4 regions of the Pseudomonas sp. BIGb0164 genome follow, and region 4 is predicted to be linked to each of the others. Evidence: predicted binding sites of a transcription regulator. Region 4 holds the regulator's gene; each other region holds the start of a gene.

Region 1 (7,397 bases), on a different contig from region 4:
CGCTCAACAGCAGGTTATGCGCGCCCGCCGCCGCGATCAGCAGCGCACGCTTGGCTGCCAGTTGACCCTGGACTTCGCTCAAGTCCGGGTAAGGTTTGTTCAGGTACTGCAAACCATCAGATGTGTAGGGCTCGATGGGCTGATGCCCATTGAGGTGCGCCACCACTTGCAGCAGATGGTCCGCCGCGATCACCTTCAACCCCGCCGCCAGGCACGCCTCCTCGGCATTCGCCCGGGGCACTATCACGGTGCGCCCGGCCTTGCGTGCCGCCAGCGCAGCTGGCAACACTCCCTTCACTGCGCGCACCTCGCCCGACAGCGCAAGTTCCCCCAGGCATTCCACATCGTCGAGCATCAACGACGGCACCTGCACGCTGGCCGCGAGAATCCCCAGGGCAATCGCCAGATCAAAACGCCCGCCGTCCTTGGGCAGGTCGGCGGGCGCGAGGTTGAGGGTGATACGGCGGGCGGGGTATTGCAGTGCGCTGTTGAGGATCGCGCTGCGTACGCGGTCTTTGCTCTCCTTGACGGCGGTTTCGGGCAGGCCGACCAGGGTCAGGGATGGCAGGCCGTTGGCCATGTGCACTTCGACGGTGACGGCAGGGGCTTCAACGCCGATTTGGGCGCGGCTGTGGACGATGGCGAGGGACATGCTCGTTCCTTGAATGGAGGGCCGCTTCCTGCGGTTTTTCAAGGGTAGACGAGGTGGGAGAGAGCGAGGCGGGGGAGGTTTTACAGAACGTATCGGTAACCTGTAGGAGCCGGCTTGCCGGCGATGGCGACCTGGAGGCAGGTGTTGAGCCTGAGGGCCTCATCGCTGGCAAGCCAGCTCCTACAGAGGGCGGCGTTATTCAGTGGGCGGTGTCAGCCGTGCTTCCAGCTCTGCCACCTTCGCCTCCAGGCTCTCCAGCCGTGCACGCGTACGGGCCAGCACGACCATCTGGCTATCAAACTCTTCCCGGCTGACCAGGTCGAGTTTGCTGAAGCCGCTTTGCAGCAGCGCCTTGAACTGGCTTTCGATTTCGTTGCGGGGCAGCGGGGTGTCGCCGCTGAACAGGCGAGAGGCGTGGCCGCTCAGGGCGTCGAGGAGGTCTTTGGGCGCGAGCATGGGAAATATTCCGGAAAACTGTTGGCCAGCAGTGTACCACGCACCGTCTATAGTCTTTTTCACGGGCGGGCGCGCACGCTTTTCGCGCAGTGGGGCGGGCAGTGGCGCACTGTTTTTGTGCGCATTGCCGCCGCGAAAAAGCCCCGGAGGTGGGCATAAGTGGGCAAAGGACTGATTTCAGTGATTTTTACGGAGCTGGCAAGGTTTCTGCTTAGACGATCATGACCCATGCACTGATGCAGTCGCTGTGACGAATGCAGTGCGCCGACGGATCAGGGGTACAGGTTTCGTCACCAGTGGTTCGCTGGCGTCGCAAAGGCAAATGCCGAGGCGACGACGCGTTACAAAGCCAGGCACTGCGCTTAGACTTGAGACGGGTTTGTTTTCCTGGGGCAAGTCCACCAATTCGGGAGAGAGTTTTCATGAAGCTAGTCACTGCCATCATCAAGCCGTTCAAGTTGGACGATGTACGCGAGTCGTTGTCCGAGATCGGCGTGCAGGGCATTACCGTTACTGAGGTCAAAGGCTTCGGTCGGCAGAAGGGTCACACCGAGCTGTATCGCGGCGCGGAATACGTGGTCGATTTCCTGCCGAAGGTGAAGATTGATGTCGCCATTGACGACAAGGATCTTGACCGGGTTATCGAGGCGATAACCAAGGCCGCCAACACCGGCAAGATCGGTGACGGCAAGATCTTCGTGGTCAATCTGGAACAGGCTATTCGCATCCGTACCGGCGAAACCGATACCGACGCAATCTAAGCCGCCAAACCCCAACGCCCCAGGAGAAAACAATATGACTCTGCGTAAATTCGCAGGGCTAGGAGCCCTGTTGTCCCTCGTAATGCCGGCCCTGGCATTGGCGGCGGATCCAGCCCCTGCTCCAGTCCTCAATTCCGGCGACACCGCGTGGATGCTCACATCCACCGCGCTGGTACTGTTCATGACCATTCCGGGCCTGGCGCTGTTCTACGGCGGCATGGTTCGCTCCAAAAACATTCTGTCCGTGATGATGCAGTGCTTCGCCATCACCGGCCTGATCACCATTCTGTGGTTCGTCTACGGCTACAGCATGGCGTTCGACACCACCGGCATGGAAGCAGGCGTCGTCAACTTCAACTCCTTCGTGGGCGGCCTGTCCAAGTTGTTCCTGTCGGGCGTCACCCCGGCAAGCATCACCGGCCCTGCGGCGCTGTTCCCTGAAGCGGTGTTCGTCACCTTCCAGATGACCTTCGCCATCATCACCCCTGCGCTGATCGTCGGTGCTTTCGCCGAGCGCATGAAGTTCTCCGCGATGCTGATCTTCATGGGCGTCTGGTTCACCCTGGTCTACGCGCCGATTGCCCACATGGTATGGGGCGGTCCGGGTTCGTTGCTGGGCGACTGGGGCGTGCTGGACTTCGCTGGCGGCACCGTGGTGCACATCAACGCCGGTGTGGCTGGCCTGGTGGCGTGCCTGGTACTGGGCAAGCGCAAAGGTTTCCCGACCACGCCAATGGCACCGCACAACCTGGGTTACACCCTGGTGGGCGCGGCGATGCTGTGGGTCGGCTGGTTCGGCTTCAACGCCGGTTCCGCTGCGGCGGCTAACGGCACTGCCGGCATGGCGATGCTGGTTACCCAGATCGCGACCGCTGCTGCGGCCCTGGGCTGGATGTTCGCCGAGTGGGTCACCCACGGTAAGCCAAGCGCACTGGGCATCGCCTCGGGTGTCGTGGCTGGCCTGGTCGCAATCACTCCGGCCGCTGGCACCGTGGGCCCGATGGGCGCCCTGGTGATCGGCCTGGCAGCGGGCGTGGTGTGCTTCTTCTGCGCCACTACCCTGAAACGCAAACTGGGCTACGACGACTCCCTGGACGCCTTCGGCGTGCACGGCATCGGCGGTATCCTCGGCGCGATCCTGACCGGCGTGTTCGCTGCCCCTTCGCTGGGCGGCTTCAACGCGGCCACCACTGACATCGCGGCGCAAGTCTGGATCCAGTGCAAAGGCGTCGGCTTCACCGTGATCTACACGGCCATCGTGACCTTCATCATCCTCAAGGTGCTGGATGCCGTGATGGGTCTGCGGGTTACCGAAGAAGAAGAGGCGGTTGGCCTCGACCTGGCGCAACACAACGAACGCGGCTACAACTTGTAAGTACGCGAAAAAAAGATGCCCGGCTTGCCGGGCATTTTTTTGTCTGGTGTTTGTCAGTCATAGGGCGCTGTACCGGTTTTTGCGTCGAGTTTGTGATGGGGCGCACGCGGCACTTTTGAGCATGCGAATGTCTTACAGGCATGTAGGCGTATTCGACACTTTGTTTTTTCCCAGAGCGCGCTAGAATGCGCGCCGATGGGCGGAGAACTGTATGTGGCAACAGACCCTGATTACCCTGCGGGCAAAGCCCCGGGGCTTTCACTTGGTGACCGATGAGTTGCTGGCCGGCTTGCCTGAATTGAAGGCCTGTCGTGTGGGGCTTTTGCACCTGTGGCTGCAGCACACCTCGGCCTCGTTGACCGTCAACGAGAATGCCGATCCGGCGGTTCGCCGTGACTTCGAGCGTTACTTCAATTCGCTGGTGCCGCAAGGCCGCGCCGGATTCGAACACAACGACGAAGGTCCGGATGACCTGCCGGCGCACTTCAAGGCCAGTCTCCTGGGCTGCCAGCTGAGTTTGCCGGTCAAGGCCGGCCGCTTGGCGATGGGGACCTGGCAAGGTGTTTATCTGGGCGAGCACCGTGATCATGGCGGTGCTCGTAAAGTCCTCGTCACCTTGCACGGTGAAGAGGCATAAGCCACTGGAAATCCAGTGGATGTTGATTTTTTTCCGGCAGCCTTCGACAGTTGGTGAAGCTGGGCTATAACTAATCTGCTTTTCGCAAGTCATGAGGTAGAACATGAGCGACGATGATCTGGAAAACGACGAACTCGAAGTAGGTGACGAAGACGACACCGAAGAAGGTCTTGAAGCGGCGGCGGAAGACGTTGCTGACGACGACGGTGGCGATGATGTACCTGCTCCAGCCGCCAAAGGCAAAGCCAAGGCTGCTGTGTCGGTAGACGAACTGCCGAGCGTTGAAGCCAAGAACAAAGAGCGCGATGCGCTGGCCCGTGCGATGGAAGAATTCCTCGCCAAAGGCGGCAAAGTGCAGGAAGTCGAGGCCAACGTGGTGGCAGATCCACCGAAGAAGCCGGATAACAAGTACGGCAGCCGACCTATCTGAGGTCAGCCACCTGCTTGTAGGAAAGAGCCCGCCGTCGCTGCGGGCTTTTTCATGCCTGGAATAAGTTTTTCTACAAGTCACTGTGAATCTAATGTGGGAGCGGGCTTGCTCGCGAATGCGGTGGGTCAGCCAGCTCATCTGGTACTGATACACCGCATTCGCGAGCAAGCCCGCTCCCACATTTTGATCGCTGGTGTTACTGCCAGTTGCGCAGCAGTGGCGGCAGCTCGTTCAAGCTGCGGATTTCTGCATCCGGGCGCTTATCCGCGTCCCACACCTTACCCGTCGGGTTGAACCACACCGCCCGCAGCCCCGCCTGCTGTGCCCCGGCGATGTCATCTCCCGGATGATCGCCAATATGCACCGCCTGGCTCGCGTCCACGCCGCCACGTTGCAACGCCTCCTGAAACAACCGCGCATCCGGCTTGGCAATGCCGATGTCTTCGGCACGCAAGGCAAAGTGGAAGTATTCGGCCAGGCCAACGCGTTGCACATCGGCGTTGCCGTTGGTGATCACCCCCAGCAGGAAGTGCTGGCGCAGGGCCTGGAGCATGGGCTCGGCTTCGGGGAACGGGGTGAGTTGATGGCGCGCATGAATGAACGCTTCAAAACACACATCCGCCATTTCCGTAGCTTGTGGTTGTGCATATCCGGCCTCTTCGAACGCATGCATCAACACGCGATGCCGCAAGATGCTGATGCGGTGTTTGAGCTCGGGATGACGCTCCAGCACTTGCTGGCGCAGGCTGGCGAAATGCTCCAGAGGCAAGTCGCCGACCTTGGACGCGTTAACCGCCAGCCATTCGCGCATCGACGCTTCGGCGCTGATGATGACCGGTACGTTGTCCCAGAGCGTGTCGTCCAGGTCGAAGGTGATCAGCTTGATACTCATGAGTCGCCGCCCTTGATGCGTTTGGCCCGTGGATGGGCGCTGTCGTACACCGTTGCCAGGTGTTGGAAGTCCAGATGGGTGTAGATCTGCGTGGTCTTGATGTCGGAGTGGCCGAGCAGTTCCTGCACTGCGCGCAGGTCCTGAGACGATTCCAGCATATGGCTGGCAAAGGAGTGCCGCAGCATATGGGGATGCAGGTTCTGCCCCAGCTCGCGTTCGCCGGCTGCCTTGACCCGCACTTGAATCGCCCGTGGCCCCAGGCGTCGGCCTTGCTGGCTGATGAACACTGCGTCGTCCACGGGGTTGGCCAGGGCGCGCAGCGGCAACCACAGTTGCAAGGCTTCCCGGGCCTTCCTGCCCACTGGCAGTACGCGGGTTTTGCTGCCCTTGCCGAGTACTTGTACCAGGCCGTCCGCCAGGTCCAGTTGGTCGAGGTTCAAGCCGGTCAGCTCCGACAGGCGCAGTCCCGAGGAGTAGAACAGTTCAAGAATCGCCTGGTCGCGATGGGCGAGGAAGTCATCTTCGACAGCACCGTCCAGAAGCTGCAAGGCACGATCAGTGTCGAGGGTCTTGGGCAGGCGCCGTTCGCCTTTGGGCGGCGACAGGCCATTGGCCGGGTCGTGATCGCACAGGCCTTCACGGTTCAAGTAGTGATAGAGCCCACGCACTGCCGACAGCAGGCGGGACAGACTGCGCGAGGATTGCCCGGCCTGGTGCAGGCGTGCGATCAGGCTGCGCAGGCTCTGGATGTCCAGGGCCTTCCAGCTGCTGATCTGCTGCTTTTCGCAGTACGCCAGGACCTTGTTCAAGTCCCGTCGGTACGCTTCCAGCGTATGGGGCGACACCTGGCGCTCGTTGCGCAGGTGAGCGCAATAAGCGTCCAGTTGCCGTTCCATGGCTAGCGCACCGCGCGCAAGGCGGTGGTGAAGCGTGGCAGCACGCGGCCCAGCACTTCGGCGATGTAGGTCAGGAACAGCGTGCCCACCGAGCTTTTGTAGTGCGCAGGGTCGCGGCTGGCGATGGCGAGTACGCCATGCAAGCCTTGGTGGCTGAGGGCAACCACGGCGGTGGAGCCGATCTGCTTACGCTGCTCGGCGCCAAACAGGAAGTCCAGCTCATGCTCACGCAAGGTGCCACTGATGGTCTTGCCTTCGGACAGCAAGCCGCCAATGGCGGTCTGCGCTTCGCCGCCGCTGACCCAGCGACCCACCGGCATCGGGTTGTCGCTGAACAGGATCAGGCTGACAAACGGCACCTGAAAGTCCTGGCGCAGGCTGTCTTCCACGGCGATGACGGTTTCTTCAAGGCTGGTGGCGTCCATCAAGGTCAGGATCAGGCGGCGGGTTTTCTCGAACAGGCGATCGTTGTCGCGGGCGACGTCCATCAAGTGCGAGAGCTTGTGGCGCATTTCGATATTGCGCTCGCGCAGGATCTTCATCTGCCGCTCCACCAGCGACACGGTGTCGCCACGCTGGTGGGGAATGCGCAGGGCCGGCAGCAACTCTTCGTGTTGGACGAAGAAGTCCGGATTAGCCTCAAGGTACGCCGCGACGGCGGCGGCCTCCAGACTTTCGCTCGGGGACGCATGTGCGGGTACTTGAGGCTTATCGGTCATTGGCTTGGCTCACTCATAGACGGACCTGTCCTTCGTATACGCGCGAGGCCGGCCCGGTCATCATCACCGGGTGGCCAGGGCCTGCCCATTCGATGGACAGGCGTCCACCGGGCAGGTCGATCAGCAGGGGCGAATCCATCCATCCCTGGCTGATCGCGGCCACGGCAGCGGCGCAAGCACCGGTGCCGCAGGCCTGGGTTTCGCCGGCGCCGCGCTCCCAAACGCGCAGTTGCGCGCGGGAACGGTCGATCACCTGCAGGAAGCCCACATTGACCCGTGCCGGAAAGCGCGGGTGGTGTTCGATCTTCGGCCCCAGTTCATGCACGGGGGCGTTGTTGATGTCATTGACCCGCAGCACCGCATGGGGGTTGCCCATGGAGACCGCTGCCAGGTCGACGATCTGGCCGTCGACGTCGACCGCGTAGCTGGACGCCTGCTCGGTGGCCTGGAACGGGATGTCTGCCGGCACCAGGCGTGGCGCGCCCATGTTGACGCTGATCTGGCCGTCGCTGCGGATATCCAGCTCGATCACGCCGCTCTTGGTCTCGACGCGGATCTGCCGCTTGGCGGTCAGGCGCT
Region 2 (7,397 bases), on a different contig from region 4:
TGCGCCGCATGAAAGAAGGCGGCTTCGACTTCTCACGTTTCCACCCCATCGAGTTCTACGCCATTTTTCCGGATGAGGAACGGGCGCGCAGGGCGGCGGGTCGGTTTCGCGGGGAATCCCTGAATGCCCAGGTCAGTGCGCGCGATGACGGCGCCTGGTACCTGGAACTGAGCAAAATCATGTTCGCGACCTACGACGGCATAGGAGACTTCGAGCAAGACTTTGAGGCGGTGGTCGAGCCGCTGGGCGGGATCATCGAAGGCTGGGGCGTCAAGCAGGAGGTGCGTGGGTTACCCATGTAGCAGTATGAGAAACACAGCGTATCGGCTGACCTTCGGGTCGGCCGTTTTTGTTTGTGCAGTGCCGTCACCACCACCCCTGTAGGAGCTCGCCTTGCCGGCGATGGCGATTTTTCGAGGCGAAAAAAAAAGCCACCCTAAGAAGGGTGGCCTAAAGGGAAGACCGGAGGAGCCGGTGGGTACACGAAACACCACGTTACCGATTGCGCATGGGTTGAGGCTGTAGGACGAGTCCTGTTCAGCAGATGGTGGTGATTATCCGCAGGGTTGGCCGGGCAGTGAAATCAACTCTGGCTATGCTGTTGATAGCCAAAGCCCGCATTGCGATGAAGCGTGCGGCCTGGCGTCGGGCATTCTGCGCACCAGGACGGTGCGACACGGGCCTCGTATGAATTCAACTCACTGATTTTCAAGTGTTTATGCCGCTGGCACGGGCCTTGCGATGGTTCTTGCGTCCGGGTGACAAGGAGTACGGCATGATCCGCACTTATTACGACGAAATGTACGATGGGGCAGGGCAGGTTCGCCCCCATTACCGCGAGTTCGCCCGATGGTTGGCCGAAACCCCGGCTGAACTGCTGGCCCAGCGCCGGCGCGAAGCCGATTTGCTGTTTCACCGCGCCGGAATCACCTTCACGCTCTATGGGGACGAGCAGGGCACCGAGCGCCTGATTCCGTTCGACACCATCCCACGCAGTATTCCGGCCAGTGAATGGCGGGTTGTCGAGCGGGGCTGCATCCAACGGGTCAAGGCGCTGAACATGTTTCTTGCCGACCTGTACCACGAACAACGCATCATCAAGGCCGGGATCATCCCCGCCGAACAGGTGCTGGCCAACGAGCAATACCAGTTGGCCATGCAGGGCCTGGACCTTCACCGCGATCTGTATTCCCACATTTCCGGGGTCGATCTCGTACGTGATGGCGACGGCACCTACTACGTGCTGGAAGACAACCTGCGCACCCCCAGCGGCGTCAGCTACATGCTCGAAGACCGCAAGATGATGATGCGCCTGTTCCCCGAGCTGTTCGCTGCCCAGCGCATCGCGCCCATCGACCATTACCCCAACCTGCTGCTCGACACCCTGAAAAGCTCAAGCCCCCTGGATAACCCCAGCGTGGTGGTGCTGACCCCGGGCCGCTTCAACAGCGCGTTCTTCGAGCATGCCTTCCTTGCCCGGGAGATGGGCGTGGAGCTGGTGGAAGGCGCCGACCTGTTCGTGCGCGATGACCGCGTGTTCATGCGCACCACCGACGGCCCCAAGGCCGTGGACGTGATTTACCGTCGCCTTGACGACGCGTTCCTCGACCCGCTGGCCTTCAACCCGGAGTCGATGCTGGGCGTGCCCGGCCTGCTCGCCGCGTATCGCTCGGGCAACGTGGTGCTGGCCAATGCCATTGGCACCGGGGTGGCGGATGACAAGTCGGTGTACCCCTTCGTCACCGAGATGATCCGGTTTTACCTGGACGAAGAGCCGATCCTGAAGAACGTTCCTACCTTCCAATGCCGCAAGCCTGACGAACTGTCCTATGTGCTGGCCAACCTGCCGAACCTGGTGGTGAAGGAAACCCAGGGCTCCGGTGGCTACGGCATGCTGGTGGGTCCAGCGTCCACGGCGGCGGAGATCGAAGCCTTTCGTGCACGCATCAAGGCCAAGCCCCACGCCTATATCGCCCAGCCCACCTTGTGCTTGTCCACGTGCCCGACCTTTGTCGAGAACGGCATCGCGCCACGCCACATCGACCTGCGCCCGTTCGTGTTGTCCGGCAAGGAAACCCGCGTGGTGCCGGGCGGCCTGACCCGCGTGGCCCTGCGCGAAGGCTCGCTGGTGGTCAACTCGTCCCAGGGCGGCGGCACCAAAGACACCTGGGTGGTGGAGGACTGATGCCATGTTGAGTAGAACTGCCTCCGACCTGTACTGGATGTCGCGGTACCTGGAGCGTGCGGAAAACCTCGCGCGCATGCTCGATGTCAGCTATTCGCTGTCGTTGATGCCGCAGGACGGGCATGGCGACGGCCTGCACGAACTGGCCATGCCCTTGCTGATCACCGGCACGCTGGAGGATTACCGCGAACGCCATGGCGAACTGCATGCCGAACACCTGCTGCACTTTTTTGCGCTGGATGCGGCCAACCCCGCCAGCATCTACAGCTGCCTCGGTGCTGCGCGGGCCAGCGCCCATGCGGTGCGTGGGCGAATCACCGCCGACATGTGGGAAAACATCAACGCCACCTGGCTGGATATTCGCGATATCGCCCAGCAGGGCCTCAGCCGCTACGGCATGAGCCGCTTCTGTGAGTGGGTCAAGGAGCGCTCCCACCTGTTTCGCGGTGCCACCTACGGCACCATCATGCGTAACGATGCCTTCCGTTTCATTCGCCTGGGCACCTTTATTGAACGAGCCGACAACACCTTGCGTCTACTGGATGCGCGCTACGAAATGGCTGGCGATCAGGCCGCCGCAGTCACTGACGGCACGGCCCACGCCTACTACCAGTGGAGTGCATTGTTGCGGGCGTTGTCGTCGTTCGAGGCGTACACCGAGATCTACCGTGATGCCCCTGGCGCTCGACAAGTCGCTGAGTTGTTGCTGTTGCGCGCCGATGTGCCGCGTTCGCTGCGTGCCTGCAGTGAGGAGATCGACCAGATCCTCGCCAGCCTGCCCGGCCTCAACGGTCGGCCGGCTCAACGCCTGGCGGCCGAGATGGACGCGCGCCTGCGCTTCACAGCCATCGACGAAATCCTCGAGGAAGGCCTGCACGCCTGGCTGACCGACTTTATTCCTTTGGTGCGCCAGTTGGGCGACGCCATCTACAGTTCCTACCTGGAGGCCGCATGAGACTCTCCATCAGTCACGAAACTACCTACCACTACGAGGACCAGGTGCGTGCAAGCATCCAGTACCTGCGCCTCACGCCCCACGACAGCGAGCGCCAGCACGTGCTCAGTTGGCAACTTGACCTGCCCCGCCCGGTGCGCGCGCAGGTGGACCCGTTCGGCAATATCCTGCATGTGCTGACCCTGGATGAGCCCCACGAAGCCATCATCATCGGCGCCCGGGGCCAGGTCGACATCGACGAGTTGCGCGAGGCTGAACACGAGAGCCAATCAGCCTTCCCGTTCCTGCGCAGCACACGCCTGACCGAACCCGATGACGCGTTGCGCCGGTTTGCCGAGCAGCACTGCCATCAGCGTCGCGACCGCACGGCGCTGATCGACCTGATGCACGGGCTCAACCAGGCGATGGTCTACACGCCGGGCGCCACTGAAGTCGACACCAGCGCCGCCCAGGCCTTTGCTGGCAGGGCAGGGGTGTGCCAGGACCACGCCCATGCATTCCTGGCCTGCGCGCGCAGCCTGGGGATTCCGGCGCGGTATGTGTCGGGGTATTTGTACAGCGAAGACAGTGCACACCTTGCCAGCCACGCCTGGGCCGAAGCCTGGCTCGACGACGCCTGGTACAGTTTTGACGTGACCAACCAACTGGCCCGCCCGGAGCGGCATTTGAAGCTGGCCGTGGGCCTGGATTACCTCGACGCCTGCCCGGTACGCGGCATGCGCCGCGGAGGCGGGCATGAACAGATGCATGCCAAAGTGTTTGTGGCACCGACGCCCGTCATTTCAGTCCAGCAGCAATAGGCGACGTAGATCTAATGTGGAAGCTGGCTTGTGTGGGAGCCGGGCTTGCCCGCGATGCTGACACCTCGGTACAACAGATGCACCGAGGTGATGCCATCGCAGGCAAGCCAGTTCCCACACAAGCCAGCGCCCACAATTGATATGTGTTTGGGCTCAGGGTTGCTGTTTGCGACCGGCCATGTGCTTCAAATACCCCACCAACAAATCCAACTCATTGTCTGGCAGCACACTGGCCGCGAACGCCGGCATCTTTGCCTGCGGCCAATGCCGCAGGCTCTGCGGGTCGCGGATATACCGCTTGAGGAAGTCGCCGCTGAAATACTCGGTGGGGTTGTAGGGAATGTTCAGGTCCGGCCCCACTTGCGCATCGCCTGCGCCATTGAGGCGGTGGCAAGCCAGGCAGTTTTTCTGGAACAGCGCAAAGCCCTGATTGATCGGGTCATTGGCCGCCAGCTTGGGGGCCGGCAACAGGGCGGGGAAGCGCTCGGCAACCGTCTTCAACTGCTTGATCCCGGAGATCTGGAACGGCCATTGCTCGGGGCTGATACGGCCGGCCTGCGGGTCGGTCCACACCAGGTAAAACGGCCCGGCGCTAGGTTTGCCGTCGGCCAGCGGAGGCCACGGGTGGGCCGGGTCTTCTACCGCCAGCCAGGCGCGGGCGCCGCTTTTGTGCAGCAGCGGCGCGGCAGCGAGTTCGGCGGCGAACCCATCCAGGGCAACGGCTTGCAGATGGTTCTGGGGCTCGAGACCCGGCAGCAACACCGCCAGCGGCACAGCGCGATAGGTCATGTTGCGCTTGTAGGAAACGTCATCCGCGATCTGCACCGTCTGCGCTTCGGGCAGCTTGAGCAGGTCGGCGGTTTGCCAGGTCTTGGTGGTGTGGTCCAGCTCGATGGTCAATTGCGCAGCTGAAACCGGCAAGGCCAGCAGCAAGGCGAAAGCGGCAAGGATGGTTTTCAAGAGAGAGCCCGGTGTGAAGTGGCGGTGGGGCTCACGATACCGGAAATTCGCACGCAAAAAGACAGCCCCTGCAACGGGACCGCTATGCGCAATGTCCCGGCAGGTGCTGCCAAAAGCTGCAGTCCTGGTGCACGGTGTGCACGGAATGTGGGGATCGGTGTGTCACCCAATAACCTTGGTCAGGTTGGGCAAAATCAGAATCAGTGTGGTGGCGAACAGAATAAGTCCCGCCTGACGAACTTTCGTGTGCTTGAACATGGCTGACTGCCTTTTGTTGTTATTCCTGAGCGTCAAATGCGTGCCGGTTTATTTCAGTATCGCGATGTGACGTTGCACTTTTCTTACAGCTGCTCCAGCAAAACCCGGCAGCAGCTCCTTACAGATTCAACCTTAGAGCCCTCGTTCTGCGTGGCTTAGATCCATTTCATATCAGCTAATCAGCAATTGCGCTAAAAACGGAATGAGGCCTATCGCCATCTTGGCGCCAGCCCCTTGGCTAGACAGCTAAAACGATTAATCAAGCAATTGCCGCCGTAGCCTACCGTTCGTCCGAGCGTGGGGGTCAAAAGCAATGAGCGCATCCGTCATTGAAACCGTGTCAATCGGGCCTAAGGTAGGGGCACACATGCACAGCGGTTAGAGGACGTCATGACCCAAGCTTTGATCTTTGATGCGATACGCACGCCCCGTGGCAAAGGCAAGGCGGACGGTGCCCTGCACAGCGTCAAGCCGGTGAACCTGGTGGCCGGCCTGCTCACCGCGCTGGCGCAACGCAGCGACCTCGACACGCGCCAGGTGGATGACATTGTGCTGGGCTGCGTCACCCCGGTGGGCGACCAGGGCGCCGACATCGCCAAGACCGCCGCCCTGGTGGCGGACTGGGACATCAGCGTCGCCGGGGTGCAAATCAACCGCTTCTGCGCCTCTGGGCTGGAAGCGGTCAACCTGGGCGCCATGAAGGTGCGCTCCGGCTTTGAAGACCTGGTGGTGGTGGGCGGCGTCGAGTCCATGTCCCGCGTGCCCATGGGCAGCGACGGCGGCGCCTGGGTGCTCGACCCGCACACCAATATGCACAGCCACTTCACGCCCCAGGGCATCGGCGCCGACCTGATCGCCACCCTGGAAGGCTTCACGCGCCAGGACGTGGATACCTTTGCCCTACAGTCCCAGCAGAAAGCTGCCAGGGCGCGCGCAGACGGTTCCTTCAACAAGTCGCTGATTGCGGTGCAGGACCAGAACGGCATCGTGCTGCTGGACCATGACGAGTTCATCCGCGGCGACTCCACCCTCGAAGGCCTGGGCAAACTCAAGCCCAGCTTTGAAATGATGGGGCAGATGGGCTTCGACGCCACGGCACTGCGGGTCTACAGCCATGTGGAACGCATCCAGCATGTGCACACGCCGGGCAACAGCTCCGGCATTGTCGATGGCGCCGCGCTGATGCTGATCGGCTCCGAAGCGAAAGGCCGCGAACTGGGCCTGCAACCGCGAGCGCGCATTGTTGCCACGGCCGTCACCAGCACCGACCCGACCATCATGCTCACTGGCCCGGCGCCGGCCACCCGCAAAGCGTTGGCCAAGGCCGGCCTGCGGGTCGAGGACATCGACCTGTTTGAAGTCAACGAAGCCTTCGCCTCGGTGGTGCTCAAGTTCATCAAGGACATGGGCATTGACGCTACGCGAGTCAACGTCAACGGCGGCTCCATTGCCATGGGCCACCCGTTGGGCGCCACCGGCTGCGCGATCCTCGGCACCTTGCTCGACGAGCTGGAAGCCCGCCAGCAGCGCTACGGCCTGGCCACCCTGTGTGTCGGCGGTGGCATGGGCATCGCCACCATCATCGAACGGCTCTGAGCCCAAGGAACCTGTCATGACCCAAGCCATTCGTTACGAAAAAGGCCAGGACCAGATCGTGGTGCTGACCCTCGACATGCCCGGCCAGAGCGCCAACACCATGAACGGCGTTTACCGCGAAGCCATGGCGGCCACGCTTACGCGCCTGGAAGCAGAAAAGGACAGTATTGCCGGGGTGATCATCACCTCGGCCAAGAAGACGTTTTTTGCCGGCGGCGACCTCAATGAATTGATCAAGGTCGACAAGGCTCACGCCAAGGACTTCTATGACGGCGTGCTGGAGCTGAAGGCGCAGTTGCGTCGCCTGGAAACCCTCGGCAAACCGGTGGTGGCCGCGATCAATGGCGCCGCCCTGGGCGGCGGCTGGGAGATATGCCTGGCCTGCCATTACCGGGTCGCGCTGGATGCCACATCCACACAGCTGGGGTTGCCGGAAGTGACCCTGGGCCTGTTGCCGGGCGGCGGTGGGGTGGTGCGCATGGTGCGCCTGCTGGGGTTGGAAAAGGCCTTGCCCTACCTGCTGGAAGGCAAGAAAGTGCGACCGCAACAGGCGTTGCAAGCTGGCTTGATCAATGAATTGGCAGCAGATCGTGATGAGCTGCTGGCCAAGTCCCGGGCCTGGATCCTCGCCAACCCAGAGGCC
Region 3 (7,397 bases), on a different contig from region 4:
TCTCCGACGAAGACGAACGTACTGAATTTGTCGCCCAAAGCGCTGCGCTCAAGGAATGGGCCGTTGCCAACGGGTTGCCCTACCCGATAGCCGAGACTGCAATGGGCAGCGTGCGCAAGGCGTTTGCAGCACAGGTCAGCGAACTCGCGAAAGCTTCGCACGCCTCCACGGCCGTGATGCCGACAGCCAGGGACATGGCACTGGAGCGCCTGAAAAAGGCCTTGCCAGGCGTGGCCCCGAAGCACTTCGAAGAAAAATGTATCCGTGTTGAGCCTTCCAACCGTTATTTCCCGGGGCCCTACTCGATCCTGGACCTGTATATCGATGGCCGGGGCATCCTGGGCGCGCCAAGCTCTGCGGATAACTGGGGGGAAACGGGCAGAGACCTGATACGCACGCTCACATTAGGGCAGGCTGACCTGCCCGATGACGGCAGGCCGGGTGCCTGGGTCTCTTCGTCCAGTGCATTTGACGTCAATGACGCTTTGCAAAAACTCAAACAACTGCCGTCGATATCCGACGCGTTCAATGCAGCATTCTCGGATTATTCCGAGGCGATCAGGACTGCAACCGCCGCGCAAGTAAAACACATGGTGGCGAAGCTGCCTTTGGCGGACCGTCAAAATTTTGAGTTTGGAGAAATCACCATTGCCAGGAAAACCCATTTCGAATGGGGCGGCAAACTTGCCAGTGAATACGACAAAGAGATTGAAGGGTGTGTGCTGATCAAGATCAAGCGCGATGGACAAGTCCACACTTACCAACTGGACCGCCTGAAAGGCAGCATCACTCGGCAGCCGGACAAAGCTGATTTCAAGACTGGCCAGCCCTACTACAAAGAATCCCGTCCATTCTACGAATACAAAGTAATCAAACCTGAAGGCCATTACCCAGCCGGGCTAACGGAAGAATCCTCGAACGCGAGTGGTATTCCCGATAGCTTCGGCAGCGCAAGGACCGCCTACCTTGCGGACGCCGTTCTCCATGACATGGATATTCCCGGGCTGAAGAAGGCAGCCAGGGGCCTGACAACCTTTGATACCGAAGTGCCAATCCACGAAAAAGCGGCGCAGATCGCCCTTAACCTCATCCCGTTCAGGTCGGCCATCGTCAATTTTCAGAACGGCAAAATTGCCCAAGGTTTGGGCGATCTGTCGTGGGACATATTCGGTTTCCTCGTCGGCTTCGGTACAGCGGTCAAAGGCGCGAAAGCAGCGGCAAGCGGGATTGGCGCCCTGGCCAGGGTCGGGCACAACCTCAAGATCCTGGGGCGCGCCACAGTTGGCGCACTCAACCCGGTGAATGGGGTGGATAATCTGGCGCGTGGTGTTGTGAATGGTGTACGGCGGGTTCCGAGGGCGGCGTACAACGGATTCAAACACTTACGCGGCTCATACCGCAGCGGCAACCTGTTGGACGTAGTAAAAAACCCGGACATTGCGCAGGGCACCTACAAATCCATCAATACGACGCAGGACGTTGGATCCTTGGCGAAATACGATCCGGCTACCGGTAATTGGCATGCCTATGATCCGCGCACAAGCCAAGCGTATGGAAAACCACTGGAGCAGTTCAGGGGCACCGCATCTTCGCTTGCCAGCAAAGATTCAAGTTTGTTAAGCGCAGGCCTTGCTCGTGATAACGTCATCCAACTTGGCGGCACCATGCAAGAAATTAAAGTCATAGGTTCAGGCATGCACACTTACGTCGATAATTATAAAGGCGTCAAACGCCTTAATATCATTGCGCACGGTGAAGGGCCTGATAGTGCCAATAATTTTTTGAAAAATGGCACTTTTTTGTACGCAGACGGCAAACCTCAAGACGCCAAGAGCCTCATCAGTTTGCTCAAGTCCAAAGGCATCAACCCGGCAGACTACGATAATGTGCGGCTTATTTCGTGTTACGGTGCAAATGGCGGAGCTTCATCGTTTGCCCAGCAGTTTCAGACGGCAATCAACAAACCTGTAAAAGCTTTTGAAGGACCGGTGTACGCGAATGCGTCCCCGGAAAAGTTGGACGTGCTTCATGAAAACTTCGTGGGAAACGTTAAACGGTTTCACCCAAATCTGCCGCCGGATCAAGTCCAGTTGCTTGCAGAGTTGAGGTATAGCCAATTTAACGCGCGCAAGACGACGCAACAGATTTTAAAAAATGACGGAGCAACGATACAAATTTCAATCGACCGTCCAGACGGTTCGCATTCTACCGAACTAGTCAACATCAACTACAAACCGCGGCATTTTACGTCCTGAAGACTGCCAGTAAACTTAAAGCGGCGACAACGAGAAGTTGCCGTCCGCCAAGTAATCGCTCACCACACCACAGAGTTCCAAGGACAACTCTGGCACTCGCTCAATCCGCGCACGCCGCTTCGTCTGGTTCTAAGAGCGGCACCTCTGCATCATCCATCAACGACCCCGGGTCTTCGTTACCCGGGTCGTTGAGTTCCTCTTCTAATTCCTCTCCCAGTTCTTCTGACATGACTGTCTCCCTAACCCCCTTGGGTATCGATATCGGCATCGGTTTCAGGCTTGGGCTCGCGCTCGGGCTTGAAGTCTGGACTGTAGTCGTTTTCCCGCGCCTTGGGGTCTTTGGCCTTGGGGTCTGCGTTCAGCGCCGGGTCTTTGGGGGCGTCTGCGCCCGTCGCGGGTTGTTTGTGCGTGCTCATGGTTTACCTCTGCATCGTTATTGCTTGCGTAAAGTTAAGGTCACGTTCCCAGCGACGAAGTTCCATTTGTCTAGGAACCGGGGTTGTCTACCTGGATGTAGAACGCGTAAGCCCCCAGCAATAGCCAGAACACCATGAACAGCCACGGCGCACGCATGGAAAACAGCAGCGACTTGCGGTAGCCCTTGTGGGAGGACTCGGTCTCACAGAACAGCGGCGAATCATCGTAGGCCAGCCCCATCACTGGCTCGCTACGCAACAGCTCACTTTGCTTGTAATGCCAGTGGTCGATGATTTCGTACGCCGCGCGAATCCCCGGCCAGGCGTTCAATGAGCTGAGAATGCCGAGCATCACCAGGAACACCGGCACCACCAGGGTGAACAACTTGCCCCACTCCGGGTTGAGGTTGCCCATGCCGGACACGAACGCGATGACCAGGAACGATTGCGCCGTGAGGTAGGCGTCGGTGCGGTTGGCCAGGATGGTGGTTTCGTACTGGATCTCGCGGCGGTAGAAATCCAGGCGATCCTTGGGCGAGCCGAAGATCTTGGCGTTGTGTTCGCTGTGATCGGTCAGCGCCGCCTCCGGCGTATGGGGCGAAATGATTCTGGGCACGGCCATGCTCCACACAGGTTCGAATCCCCTTAGAAGAAACGGGCCCGGGCGAAGTTCAAGTTTGTTCGCGCACCAATCGAGAGCACGGAGTGCACTGTAGTGAGCGAGCTTGCTCGCGCCGGGCTGCGCAGCGCCACCCCATAAAACGGGAGCGCTGCGCACTCCAGCGCGGGACAAGCCCGCTCACTACAAAGAGGTCGGGTGTTTTGAGGGTTTCGGCACAAGCATTGCTTTATCCATTCATCTGCCCGGAAACAGGAGCATTCGTTACCCCCCGACCCAGAGCCCACCCCATAAGAAAGTAAGGACCAGGCCCAGTGGCACCCTCAGCCACGGGCTCATAAAAAATGCGGTTTTTAAAGCGGCAGTGCCACCCGGCAACACTGGGCACTGACAAGGTACTGGAATGGCTCGATCTTTCTTCGACGAAATGAATGACGCGCAAGGCGTATGCCGCGCGCATTATCAGGATTTCTCCCGCTGGCTGGCCAACACGCCGCCGGAACTGCTGGCCCAGAGGCGCCGCGAAGCCGATTTGCTGTTCCATCGGGCCGGGATCACCTTCACCTTGTATGGCGACGAGCAAGACACCGAGCGCCTGATCCCCTTCGACATCATCCCCCGCAGCATCCCCGCCAGTGAATGGGCCGTGATCGAACGTGGCTGCATCCAGCGCGTCAACGCACTGAACATGTTCCTCGCCGACATCTACCACGACCAACGCATCATCAAGGCTGGGATCATCCCTGCCGACCAGGTGCTGGGCAACGAGGGCTACCAGAAGGCCATGGTCGGCCTGGACCTGCACCGCGACATCTACTCGCATATCTCGGGCGTTGACCTGGTGCGCGACGGCGACGGTACCTACTACGTGCTCGAAGACAACCTGCGCACCCCCAGCGGCGTGAGCTACATGCTCGAAGACCGCAAGATGATGATGCGCCTGTTCCCCGAAGTGTTCGCCAAGCAACGCATCGCGCCGGTGGACCACTACCCCAACCTGCTGCTCAAGACCCTGAAAAGCGCCAGCCGCCTGGACAACCCCAACGTGGTGGTGCTGACGCCTGGGCGCTTCAACAGCGCATTCTTCGAACATGCCTTCCTCGCCCGGGAAATGGGCGTGGAACTGGTGGAAGGCGCCGACCTGTTCGTGCAAGACCTCAAGGTATTCATGCGCACCACCGACGGCCCCAAGGCCGTGGACGTGATCTACCGGCGCATCGACGACGCCTTCCTCGACCCGCTGGCGTTCAACCCCGAGTCGATGCTCGGCGTGCCCGGCCTGGTCGCCGCCTATTGCGCGGGCAATGTGGTGCTGGCCAATGCCATCGGCACCGGCGTGGCCGACGACAAATCGATCTATCCGTATGTGCCGGAAATGATCCGCTTCTACCTGGACGAAGAGCCGGTGCTGCAAAACGTACCGACGTTCCAGTGCCGCAAACCCGATGAACTGTCCCATGTGCTGGCCCACCTGCCGGAACTGGTGGTCAAGGAAACCCAGGGCTCCGGTGGCTACGGCATGCTGGTGGGCCCGGCGTCCACGGCGGCCGAGATCGAGGACTTCCGCCAGCGCATCAAGGCGCGCCCCCACGCGTATATCGCCCAGCCGACCCTGAGCCTGTCCACCTGCCCCACCTTTGTCGAAAACGGCATCGCCCCCCGGCATATCGACCTGCGGCCCTTCGTGCTGTCGGGCAAGGAAACCCGCCTGGTGCCGGGCGGCCTGACCCGCGTGGCGCTGAAGGAAGGCTCGTTGATCGTCAACTCGTCGCAGGGCGGCGGAACCAAGGACACCTGGGTGGTGGAGGGCTGAATCATGTTGAGTAGAACCGCCGCAGATCTGTACTGGATGTCCCGTTACCTGGAGCGTGCCGAGAACCTGGCACGCATGCTCGAAGTCAGTTATTCGCTGTCGCTGATGCCCCAGGCAGGGCGCAGCGATGGCCTGGATGAGCTGGCGATGTCGTTGCTCAGCAGCGGCACCCTGGACAGTTACCTGGAACGCCACAAGCAGCTGGACGCCGAACGCATGCTGCACTTCTTCGCCCTCGACGAAGAAAACCCCGCCAGCATCTACAACTGCCTGCGCGCCGCCCGGGGCAACGCCCACGCGGTACGCGGGCGCATCACCGCCGACATGTGGGAAAACCTCAACGCCACCTGGCTGGAAATGCGCAGCATCGCCGCCGGCGGCCTGGCGCGGCATGGCATCAGCCACTTCTGTGACTGGGTCAAGCAGCGCTCGCACCTGTTTCGCGGCGCCACCTCCGGCACCATCATGCGCAATGACGCCTATCGCTTCATTCGCCTGGGCACCTTTGTCGAGCGAGCGGACAACACCCTGCGCCTGCTCGATGCGCGCTACGAGATGTTTGGCGAAGAATCGGAAGAGGTCAGCGACCTGTCGGCACGCGGGTATTACCAGTGGAGCGCGCTGCTGCGGGCGTTATCGTCATTCGAGGCCTACACCGAGCTGTACCCGAATGCGTTGAATGCACGGTCGGTGTCTGAGTTGCTGTTGCTGCGCAGTGACGTGCCACGCTCATTGCACGCCTGCATCGAGGAGTTGAGCCACATCCTCGCCGACTTGCCCGGCAGCTACGGGCGCACCGCCCAACGCCTGGCTGCCGAGTTCGAAGCGCGGCTGCGCTACACCGGGATCGACGAAATCCTCGAAGACGGCCTGCACAGCCGCCTCACCGACTTTATCGACACCGTGCGCGAACTGGCCAGGGCCATTCACAGCTCTTACCTGGAAGTGGTGTGAGTGCAATTGGGTCACTTAACTGTCAATTCGGGTGATTGACCCTCCTTTGATACCGCTCTTATGTTGGGCAGGTGCAACGCCTTCCCACCATAAGAACAGGTACAGAGCATGTCCGAACTGACCCTCACCCCCGCTGCTGCCCTCACCTTGCAACGTTGGCACGCCATGCTGGCCGCCCGTGACCTCAAGTCCCTGCCCGAGCTGCTGGCCGCCGACGCGGTGTTTCGCTCGCCCATGGCCCACACGCCCTACGCTGGCGCGCCCGTGGTGTCGATGATCCTCAACACCGTGATCAAGGTGTTCGAAGACTTCACCTACCACCGTGAACTGGCGACCGGCGATGGCCTGAGCGTGGTGCTGGAGTTCAGCGCACGGGTGGGCGACAAGCAGCTCAAGGGCATCGATCTGATCCGTTTCAACGAACAAGGGCAGATCATCGAATTTGAAGTAATGGTCCGTCCGTTGAGCGGGTTGCAGGCTTTGGGTGAGGAAATGGGCCGACGCCTGGCGCCGTACCTGGCCAAGGCTAAATCCCAGGCTTGACACAGGACCACTGTGGGAGCGGGCTTGCTCGCGAAAGCGGTGGGTCAGTCAATTCATATGTATCTGACACATCGCATTCGCGAGCAAGCCCGCTCCCACACAGTGGTTTTGTGGTGGTTATTGGTTTTTTACCAATACCGGCTCGGCGCGGTATTGGTCGGGGAACAGTTTTTTCAGCTGCGCCACTTTTGGCAGGTCATTGATCACGATGTAGGGGTAAGACGGGTTCTCGGTGAGGAAATCCTGGTGATAAGACTCCGCCGGGTAAAACGCCTTGCCCATCTCTACCTTGGTCACGATCGGCTTGTTGAAAGCCTTGGCCGCGTCCAGCTGGGCGATATACGCCTGGGCGACTTTCTGTTGTTCGGCGTTCTGCGCAAAGATTTCCGAACGGTATTGGGTGCCGCTGTCAGGGCCCTGGCGGTTCAGCTCAGTGGGGTTGTGGGCCACCGAGAAGTAGATCTGCAACAACTTGCCGTAGCTGACCTGGCTCGGGTCATAGGTCACCGACACCGATTCGGCATGCCCGGTATCGCCACCGCTGACGGTCTCGTATTGCGCGGTGCTCGCCGCGCCACCGTCGTAGCCGGACACAGCGTTTTTCACGCCCTGCACATGCTGGAACACCCCTTGCACGCCCCAGAAACAGCCACCGGCAAACACGGCGGTTTGCAGGTTGCCGGAGGTGGCGGGCAGGTCCAGGGTGGGGGGTGCGATCATCACCGCGTCTTCAGCACCACCGAAAGAGAACGCCGAGCTTTGGCCGACAAAAGCCGCGAAAGCGAGTACCGGTAAAA
Region 4 (7,397 bases):
CGTCCTTGCGGTCAAGCATGCTGGCGATCTGCCGAAGCAGTTCCAGGTGCGCATCGGTGGCGGCTTGCGGGACCAGCAGGACAAACAGCAGGTCGACCGGGGCGCCGTCGATGGCGTCGAAATCGATGGGAGCTTCTAGGTGCAGCAGGGCACTGACAGGTGTTTCGCAACCCTTGAGACGGCAGTGGGGGATGGCGATGCCGTTGCCAAAACCGGTGGAGCCGAGTTTTTCACGGGCAATCAGCGCGTCGAAGACATCTTGCATCTCCAGATCCGGCACTTCGCGCGCGATCAGGTTGGCAATTTGTTCGAGGGCTTTTTTCTTGCTGCCGCCCGGCACGTTCACGAGGGAACGGCCGGGGGTCAGGATGGTTTCAAGTCGGATCATGGGGGGAGAGTTAACGACCTGTACCTTGCATCAGGTGCAGATTCTTTTCCTTATGCTTTATGAGTTGGCGGTCCAGCTTGTCGTAGAGCGAGTCGATCGCCGCGTACATGTCTTCATGCTCCGCATTGGCGACGAGCTTTGCATTCGGTACGTGCAGGGTGGCCTCGATTTTCTGCTTGAGCTTATCGACCTCCATGATGACCTGCACGTTGGTGATCTTGTCAAAATGCCCTGCCAGCTTGTTCAGCTTGCTTTCGGTGTATTCACGCAGGGGTTTGGTGACTTCCAGCTGGTGTCCACTGATGTTGACTTGCATACAGCTTCTCCTTCGTTGCCAGTGCATAAAGCGGCAGGCCGGGGTGCCTGCCACTGGAACGCTGTGGCCCGCCCGTCACATCAAACGCTTACGCTCGCTGGAAGGCGCGATCCCGAGGGACTCGCGGTACTTGGCGACGGTTCGACGGGCGACCTGAATGCCTTGTGCCTCCAGTAAACCAGCGATCTTACTGTCACTCAATGGCTTTTTCTGATTTTCAGCGGCAACCAGTTTTTTGATGATCGCGCGGATCGCCGTGGACGAGCATTCGCCGCCTTCGGAGGTGCTGACGTGGCTGGAGAAAAAGTATTTCAGTTCATAAATACCCCGTGGGGTATGCATGAATTTCTGCGTGGTCACCCGGGAGATCGTCGATTCATGCATGCCCACTGCTTCGGCGATGTCATGCAGCACCAGCGGCTTCATCGCCTCGTCGCCGTATTCCAGGAAGCCGCGCTGGTGCTCGACGATCTGGGTGGCGACTTTCATCAGGGTTTCGTTGCGGCTTTGCAGGCTCTTGATGAACCAGCGCGCTTCCTGCAACTGGTTGCGCATGAAGGTGTTGTCGGCGCTGGTGTCGGCACGACGTACAAAACCGGCGTACTGCGGGTTGACGCGCAAGCGTGGTACCGACTCCTGGTTAAGCTCCACCAGCCAGCGCTCGTTGTCCTTGCGTACGATCACGTCAGGGACGACGTATTCAGCTTCGCTGGACTCGATCTGCGAACCGGGGCGTGGGTTGAGGCTCTGGACCAGCTCGATGACCTGGCGCAGGTCGTCTTCCTTGAGCTTCATGCGGCGCATGAGCTGGCTGTAGTCGCGGCTGCCCAGCAGGTCGATGTAGTCATTGACCAGGCGCTGGGCCTCGGCAAGCCAAGGCGTCTTGGCCGGAAGTTGGCGCAATTGCAGCAGCAGGCACTCGCTGAGGGTCCGGGCGCCAATGCCGGCCGGTTCGAATTGCTGGATTCGGTGCAGGACGGCTTCGATCTCGTCCAGCTCAATGTCCAGTTCCGGGTCGAATGCCTCAAGGATTTCCTCAAGGGTTTCGTCCAGGTAGCCCTGGTTATTGATGCAGTCGATCAGGGTGACGGCGATCAGGCGATCGGTGTCGGACATCGGTGCCAGGTTCAGTTGCCACAGCAGATGGCTCTGCAGGCTCTCGCCGGCGGACGTGCGGGTGGTAAAGTCCCACTCGTCATCGTCATTGCTTGGCAGGCTGCTGGCACTGGTCTGGTAGACGTCTTCCCAGGCCGTGTCCACGGGAAGCTCGTTGGGAATGCGTTCGTTCCATTCGCCGTCCTCCAGGTTGTCCACCGTCGGGGCGGTTTCCTGATAGGAGGGTTCCTGCACGTCGGAATTGGGTTTTTGCTCGATGTTGTCAGCCAGCGGGTCTGCATTGTCGAAGTCGTCGCCTTCTTCCTGGCGTTCGAGCATCGGATTGGACTCCAGGGCCTCCTGGATTTCCTGTTGCAGGTCCAGGGTCGACAATTGGAGCAGGCGGATGGCCTGTTGCAGCTGCGGTGTCATCGTCAGCTGCTGGCCCATTCTCAGGACTAGCGATGGTTTCATGGCAGGGGCTTAACACCTTATTCGCCGGCGCAATGCGCCATCCACGACAGGGCGCGTGAGCGCCAAACATAAGCAAATTATATGCCTGATATCGGGGGCTTTGCCTAGAGCGCGGTAACAATAAAAAAACTGAGGTTTTTATTGACTCCCGCGCGCGCTGGCGTTCGGCCTGACACCGCGACGCTTACAGGCGGAACTCGTGGCCCAGGTACACTTCCTTGACCAGTTCGTTGGCCAGGATGGTGGCGGAGTCGCCTTCGGCGATCAATTGGCCATCGTTGACGATATAAGCGGTTTCACAGATATCGAGGGTCTCGCGAACGTTGTGGTCAGTGATCAGTACGCCGATCCCCTTGGCCTTGAGGTGGTGGATGATCTGTTTGATATCGCCCACCGAAATCGGGTCGACGCCGGCGAACGGTTCGTCCAGCAGGATGAACTTCGGCGCGGTGGCCAATGCGCGGGCGATTTCCACACGGCGACGCTCGCCACCGGACAGGCTCATGCCCAGGTTGTCGCGGATGTGGTTGATATGGAATTCCTGCAGCAGGCTTTCCAGCTCCTTGCGGCGGCCGTCACGGTCGAGTTCCTTGCGGGTCTCCAGGATCGCCATGATGTTGTCCGAAACCGACAGTTTGCGGAAGATCGACGCTTCCTGGGGAAGATAGCCGATACCGGCGCGAGCACGACCGTGCATCGGCTGGTGGCTGACATCCAGGTCGTCGATCAGTACGCGGCCCTGATCTGCCTGGACCAGGCCGACGATCATGTAGAAACAGGTGGTCTTGCCGGCACCGTTGGGGCCGAGCAGGCCGACGATCTGGCCGCTGTCGATCGACAGGCTGACGTCGCGCACGACCTGACGGCTTTTGTAGGCCTTGGCCAGATGCTGGGCTTTCAGGGTTGCCATTACTCGGCCTTCTTCTTCGGCTGGATAACCATGTCGATACGCGGACGAGGTGCGGTGACCTTGTTGCCATTGGCGCGACCGGCGTTGGCGACCTGTTTCACGGTGTCATAGGTGATTTTTTCACCTTCCGTGGTGTTGCCGTCGGTGCTGACGACCTTGGCCTGGTCAATCAGGACAATGCGGTTCTGCTGGGCGTGATACTGAATGGTCTTGCCATAGCCCTTCATCGGGGCGGTGTCGGCAAGTGCCTGCTTCTGTTCGAAATAGGCCAGGTTGCCCACCGAGGTCACGACGTCGATATCGCCGCTCTTGGTGCGGGTCAGTGTCACCGTGTTGCCAGTGATCTTCATCGAGCCCTGGGTAATGATCACGCCACCGGTGTAGGTCGCCACGCCTTGCTTGTCATCCAACTGCGCATCGTCAGCCTGGATGTGGATCGGTTGCTGGCTATCGTTCGGCAGAGCCCAGGCGCTCACGCTTCCCAGTGCTGCGCCCAGACCGAGCAAAATAGGGAGAGTTTTAACGAGCCTCATACTGTCCTCTTACGTTCGATAGCAGGTGTATCCTGCTTTCTTTCAAATACGCTTTCATTCCCTTGCCAGTCGATACACCGCCAGCGCCGTCGATTCTAACGTCTTGCTCGGTCTGCGCATATTGCTTCTGCGGGAATACGGTCATGCGACTGGTGGTGATCACGGTGTCGCGGTTCTTGTCGTCAGTGCGCGCAACGCGTACCGAGTCGATCAGTTCTACTTGGGTGCCGTCCGGGTTGACCTCGCCACGCTTGCTGGTGACGTGCCACGGAAACTCGGTGCCGCGATAGATGTTCATGTCGGGGTTGGTCAGCAAGGTCACTTCAGTAGCCTTCAAGTGCTCGACCTTGTCCGACGTCATTTCGTACTGCACCTTGCCGTCGGGCAGGAACTGCACGCTTTTGGCGTTGATGGCGTAATAGTCGATGGCCCCGTCGTCAACCTGCGCTACAGGCTTGTCGAGGAAGCGCTCCGGGCTGATATTCCAGTAGCCCACCGCGAGGAACAGCGCGGCGATGACCCCGAATAGCAGGAAGTTGCGAATCTTTTTGCTCAGCATAAAACGCTCTATAAGTAGGCGGCGTGGGCCGCTTCAAGGCTGCCCTGGGCGCGCAGGATCAATTCGCAGAACTCACGCGCGGCACCTTCGCCGCCACGGGCCGTGGTGATGCCATGGGCGTGTTCACGAACAAATGCTGCCGCGTTGGCGACAGCCATGCCCAGGCCTACCCGGCGAATGACCGGCAGGTCGGGCAGGTCGTCACCGAGGTAGGCGACCTGCTCATAGCTTAGGTTGAGTTGGCCAAGAAGCTCGTCCAGAACCACCAGTTTATCCTCACGGCCCTGATACAGGTGAGGAATCCCCAGGTTTTGTGCACGACGTTCCACAACCGGGGTCTTGCGACCGCTGATAATGGCCGTTTGCACTCCTGCCGCCATCAGCATCTTGATGCCCTGACCGTCGAGGGTATTGAACGTCTTGAATTCGCTGCCGTCTTCGAGAAAGTACAGGCGGCCATCGGTCAGCACGCCGTCGACGTCGAAAATCGCCAGCTTGATGTTCTTGCCGCGTTGCAACAGGTCGCCTGTCATTACATTACTCCCGCACGCAGCAAGTCGTGCATGTTCAGGGCGCCGATAGGGCGGTCATCTTCATTGACCACCACCAGCGCGCCGATCTTGTGGTCTTCCATGATCTTCAGCGCTTCTGCAGCCAGCATTTCCGGGCGTGCGGTCTTGCCATGAGGGGTCATGACCGCATCGATGGTCGCGGTGTGGATGTCGATGGTGCGGTCCAGGGTGCGGCGCAAGTCGCCGTCGGTGAATACCCCGGCCAGGCGGCCATCGGCTTCCAGGATAACGGTCATGCCGAGGCCCTTGCGGGTCATTTCCATCAGCGCGTCCTTCAGTAGCGTGCCGCGCTGGACGTGAGGCAATTCATCGCCTGCATGCATGACGTTTTCCACTTTCAACAGCAGGCGGCGGCCCAGGGCGCCACCGGGATGGGAGAAAGCGAAGTCTTCTGCGGTAAAACCGCGGGCTTCCAGCAGGGCAACGGCCAGCGCATCACCCATGACCAGGGCGGCGGTGGTCGATGACGTCGGCGCCAGGTTCAGCGGGCAGGCCTCGTGGGCCACGTGAACGTTGAGGTTCACTTCGGCGGCCTTGGCCAGCGTCGATTCCGGGTTGCCGGTGATGCTGATCATCTTGATGCCCAGGCGCTTGATCAGCGGCAACAGGGTGACGATTTCGTTGGTGGTGCCGGAGTTGGACAGCGCCAGGATGATGTCATCCTTGGTGATCATGCCCATGTCGCCGTGGCTGGCTTCTGCCGGATGCACGAAAAACGAGGTGGTCCCGGTGCTTGCCAGCGTGGCGGCGATCTTGTTGCCGATGTGTCCGGATTTACCCATGCCGACCACAACAACGCGGCCTTTGCTGGCCAGAATCATCTCGCAGGCGCGTACGAAATCCGCGTCGATATGGGCCAGCAAGCCCTCTACGGCTTCGAGCTCGAGGCGGATGGTGCGCTGTGCGGATTGAATAAGGTCGCTGGATTGGCTCATGTCTGAAATCGTATAGCCTGACGAAAAGTCGGCGATTATAGCGGTAATGATCAATTCCCTCACGCAAGTTCGTCAGGCTTTATTCACAAGGCGTCAGAGATTCCGCTCCCGCCCAACACAGTCGGCAATGTTTTTCCCTGTCGTCAATCTGAACAAGCGCAGTTCCGGCCTTGGGGGCGCCGCACCAGCAGTGATATAGTTCGCCGCCAGTTCGGTTCACCCAACCCATGTGGCTACCTGCTTGCACATCCGTTGCAAACGAATGTCGTACACATGGTGTCTGAGTGAGAGGCTGCATCCCAAGGAGTTTAGATGAGTGCCGATAACGCCTACGCGGTCGAGCTGAAGGGCCTTACCTTCAAGCGCGGGACGCGCAGCATCTTCAATAACGTCGATATTCGCATTCCCCGCGGCAAGGTCACGGGCATCATGGGCCCTTCAGGCTGTGGCAAGACCACTCTGTTGCGCCTGATGGGCATGCAATTGCGGCCCAGTGCCGGCGAAGTGTGGGTCAATGGACAGAACCTGCCGACGCTGTCGCGCAGCGACCTGTTCGATGCGCGCAAGCACATGGGTGTGCTGTTCCAGAGCGGTGCGTTGTTCACCGATCTCGATGTATTCGAAAACGTGGCGTTTCCGCTGCGGGTGCATACCCAGCTGTCCGATGAAATGATTCGTGACATTGTGTTGCTGAAACTGCAGGCCGTGGGCCTTCGCGGTGCCGTCGACCTGATGCCTGACGAACTGTCCGGTGGCATGAAGCGCCGTGTCGCACTGGCGCGGGCCATCGCCCTCGACCCGCAGATCCTCATGTACGACGAACCGTTCGTGGGTCAGGATCCGATCGCCATGGGCGTATTGGTACGCCTCATTCGATTGCTCAACGATGCGCTGGGTATCACCAGTATCGTGGTTTCCCATGACCTGGCCGAAACCGCGAGCATCGCCGACTACCTCTATGTCGTCGGTGATGGCCAGGTGTTGGGGCAGGGCACTCCAGAAGAGTTGATGAACGCCGATAACCCGCGCATTCGCCAATTCATGACCGGCGATCCTGATGGCCCGGTGCCTTTCCATTTTCCGGCAGCGGACTACCGCTCAGATCTTCTGGGGAAGCGCTGATGCGCAAGACATCTCTTATCGAAAAGGTTCGCCTTTTCGGCCGCTCGGGCATCGACATTGTCGAAGTGCTGGGCCGTTCCACCCTCTTCCTGTTTCATGCCTTGCTCGGTCGTGGCGGCATCGGCGGCGGTTTTGGCCTGCTGATCAAGCAGTTGCACTCGGTGGGCGTGATGTCCCTGGTGATCATCGTCGTTTCCGGCGTGTTCATTGGCATGGTGCTGGCGCTGCAGGGTTTCAACATTCTGTCCAGTTACGGTTCGGAGCAGGCGGTGGGGCAGATGGTCGCCCTGACGCTGTTGCGTGAACTGGGGCCGGTGGTCACCGCCTTACTGTTTGCCGGGCGCGCCGGTTCTGCCCTGACGGCAGAAATCGGCAACATGAAGTCCACCGAACAGCTGTCCAGCCTGGAAATGATCGGCGTGGACCCGCTCAAGTACATCGTCGCCCCGCGCCTGTGGGCCGGCTTCATTTCCCTGCCGCTGCTGGCAATGAT

The links. The regulator sigma-54, encoded in region 4, starts transcription at its own class of promoters, with help from an activator protein. The targets are predictions, from matches to a motif close to ANTGGCATNNANNTTGCTNT.
Region 1: the regulator sigma-54 is predicted to act here: its motif matches at 1,303-1,322, upstream of glnK (P-II family nitrogen regulator).
Region 2: the regulator sigma-54 is predicted to act here: its motif matches at 724-743, upstream of M2394_RS15365 (circularly permuted type 2 ATP-grasp protein).
Region 3: the regulator sigma-54 is predicted to act here: its motif matches at 3,502-3,521, upstream of M2394_RS01235 (circularly permuted type 2 ATP-grasp protein).

Annotation. Positions count from the first base shown of each region.
Region 1 covers NZ_JANUEA010000003.1:438,952-446,348, reverse strand. The annotation lists gene M2394_RS09935 (YifB family Mg chelatase-like AAA ATPase) at 1-652, opposite strand, end outside; gene M2394_RS09930 (accessory factor UbiK family protein) at 848-1,108, opposite strand; gene glnK (P-II family nitrogen regulator) at 1,531-1,869, shown strand; gene M2394_RS09920 (ammonium transporter) at 1,904-3,244, shown strand; gene M2394_RS09915 (secondary thiamine-phosphate synthase enzyme YjbQ) at 3,456-3,881, shown strand; gene sutA (transcriptional regulator SutA) at 3,985-4,311, shown strand; gene M2394_RS09905 (HAD family hydrolase) at 4,508-5,203, opposite strand; gene xerC (tyrosine recombinase XerC) at 5,200-6,099, opposite strand; gene M2394_RS09895 (DUF484 family protein) at 6,102-6,818, opposite strand; gene dapF (diaminopimelate epimerase) at 6,832-7,397, opposite strand, start outside.
Region 2 covers NZ_JANUEA010000005.1:236,613-244,009, reverse strand. The annotation lists gene M2394_RS15370 (ribonuclease E inhibitor RraB) at 1-302, shown strand, start outside; gene M2394_RS15365 (circularly permuted type 2 ATP-grasp protein) at 776-2,185, shown strand; gene M2394_RS15360 (alpha-E domain-containing protein) at 2,190-3,140, shown strand; gene M2394_RS15355 (transglutaminase family protein) at 3,137-3,940, shown strand; gene M2394_RS15350 (cytochrome c) at 4,094-4,900, opposite strand; gene M2394_RS15345 (acetyl-CoA C-acetyltransferase) at 5,549-6,754, shown strand; gene M2394_RS15340 (3-hydroxyacyl-CoA dehydrogenase NAD-binding domain-containing protein) at 6,771-7,397, shown strand, end outside.
Region 3 covers NZ_JANUEA010000001.1:313,963-321,359, reverse strand. The annotation lists gene M2394_RS01255 (hypothetical protein) at 1-2,255, shown strand, start outside; gene M2394_RS01250 (hypothetical protein) at 2,356-2,484, opposite strand; gene M2394_RS01245 (hypothetical protein) at 2,495-2,671, opposite strand; gene M2394_RS01240 (hypothetical protein) at 2,742-3,287, opposite strand; gene M2394_RS01235 (circularly permuted type 2 ATP-grasp protein) at 3,694-5,103, shown strand; gene M2394_RS01230 (alpha-E domain-containing protein) at 5,107-6,057, shown strand; gene M2394_RS01225 (nuclear transport factor 2 family protein) at 6,166-6,600, shown strand; gene msrA (peptide-methionine (S)-S-oxide reductase MsrA) at 6,718-7,397, opposite strand, start outside.
Region 4 covers NZ_JANUEA010000002.1:612,162-619,558, reverse strand. The annotation lists gene ptsN (PTS IIA-like nitrogen regulatory protein PtsN) at 1-388, opposite strand, end outside; gene hpf (ribosome hibernation-promoting factor, HPF/YfiA family) at 399-704, opposite strand; gene M2394_RS06760 (RNA polymerase factor sigma-54) at 780-2,273, opposite strand; gene lptB (LPS export ABC transporter ATP-binding protein) at 2,458-3,183, opposite strand; gene lptA (lipopolysaccharide transport periplasmic protein LptA) at 3,183-3,716, opposite strand; gene lptC (LPS export ABC transporter periplasmic protein LptC) at 3,703-4,275, opposite strand; gene M2394_RS06740 (HAD family hydrolase) at 4,284-4,808, opposite strand; gene M2394_RS06735 (KpsF/GutQ family sugar-phosphate isomerase) at 4,808-5,782, opposite strand; gene M2394_RS06730 (ATP-binding cassette domain-containing protein) at 6,095-6,904, shown strand; gene mlaE (lipid asymmetry maintenance ABC transporter permease subunit MlaE) at 6,904-7,397, shown strand, end outside.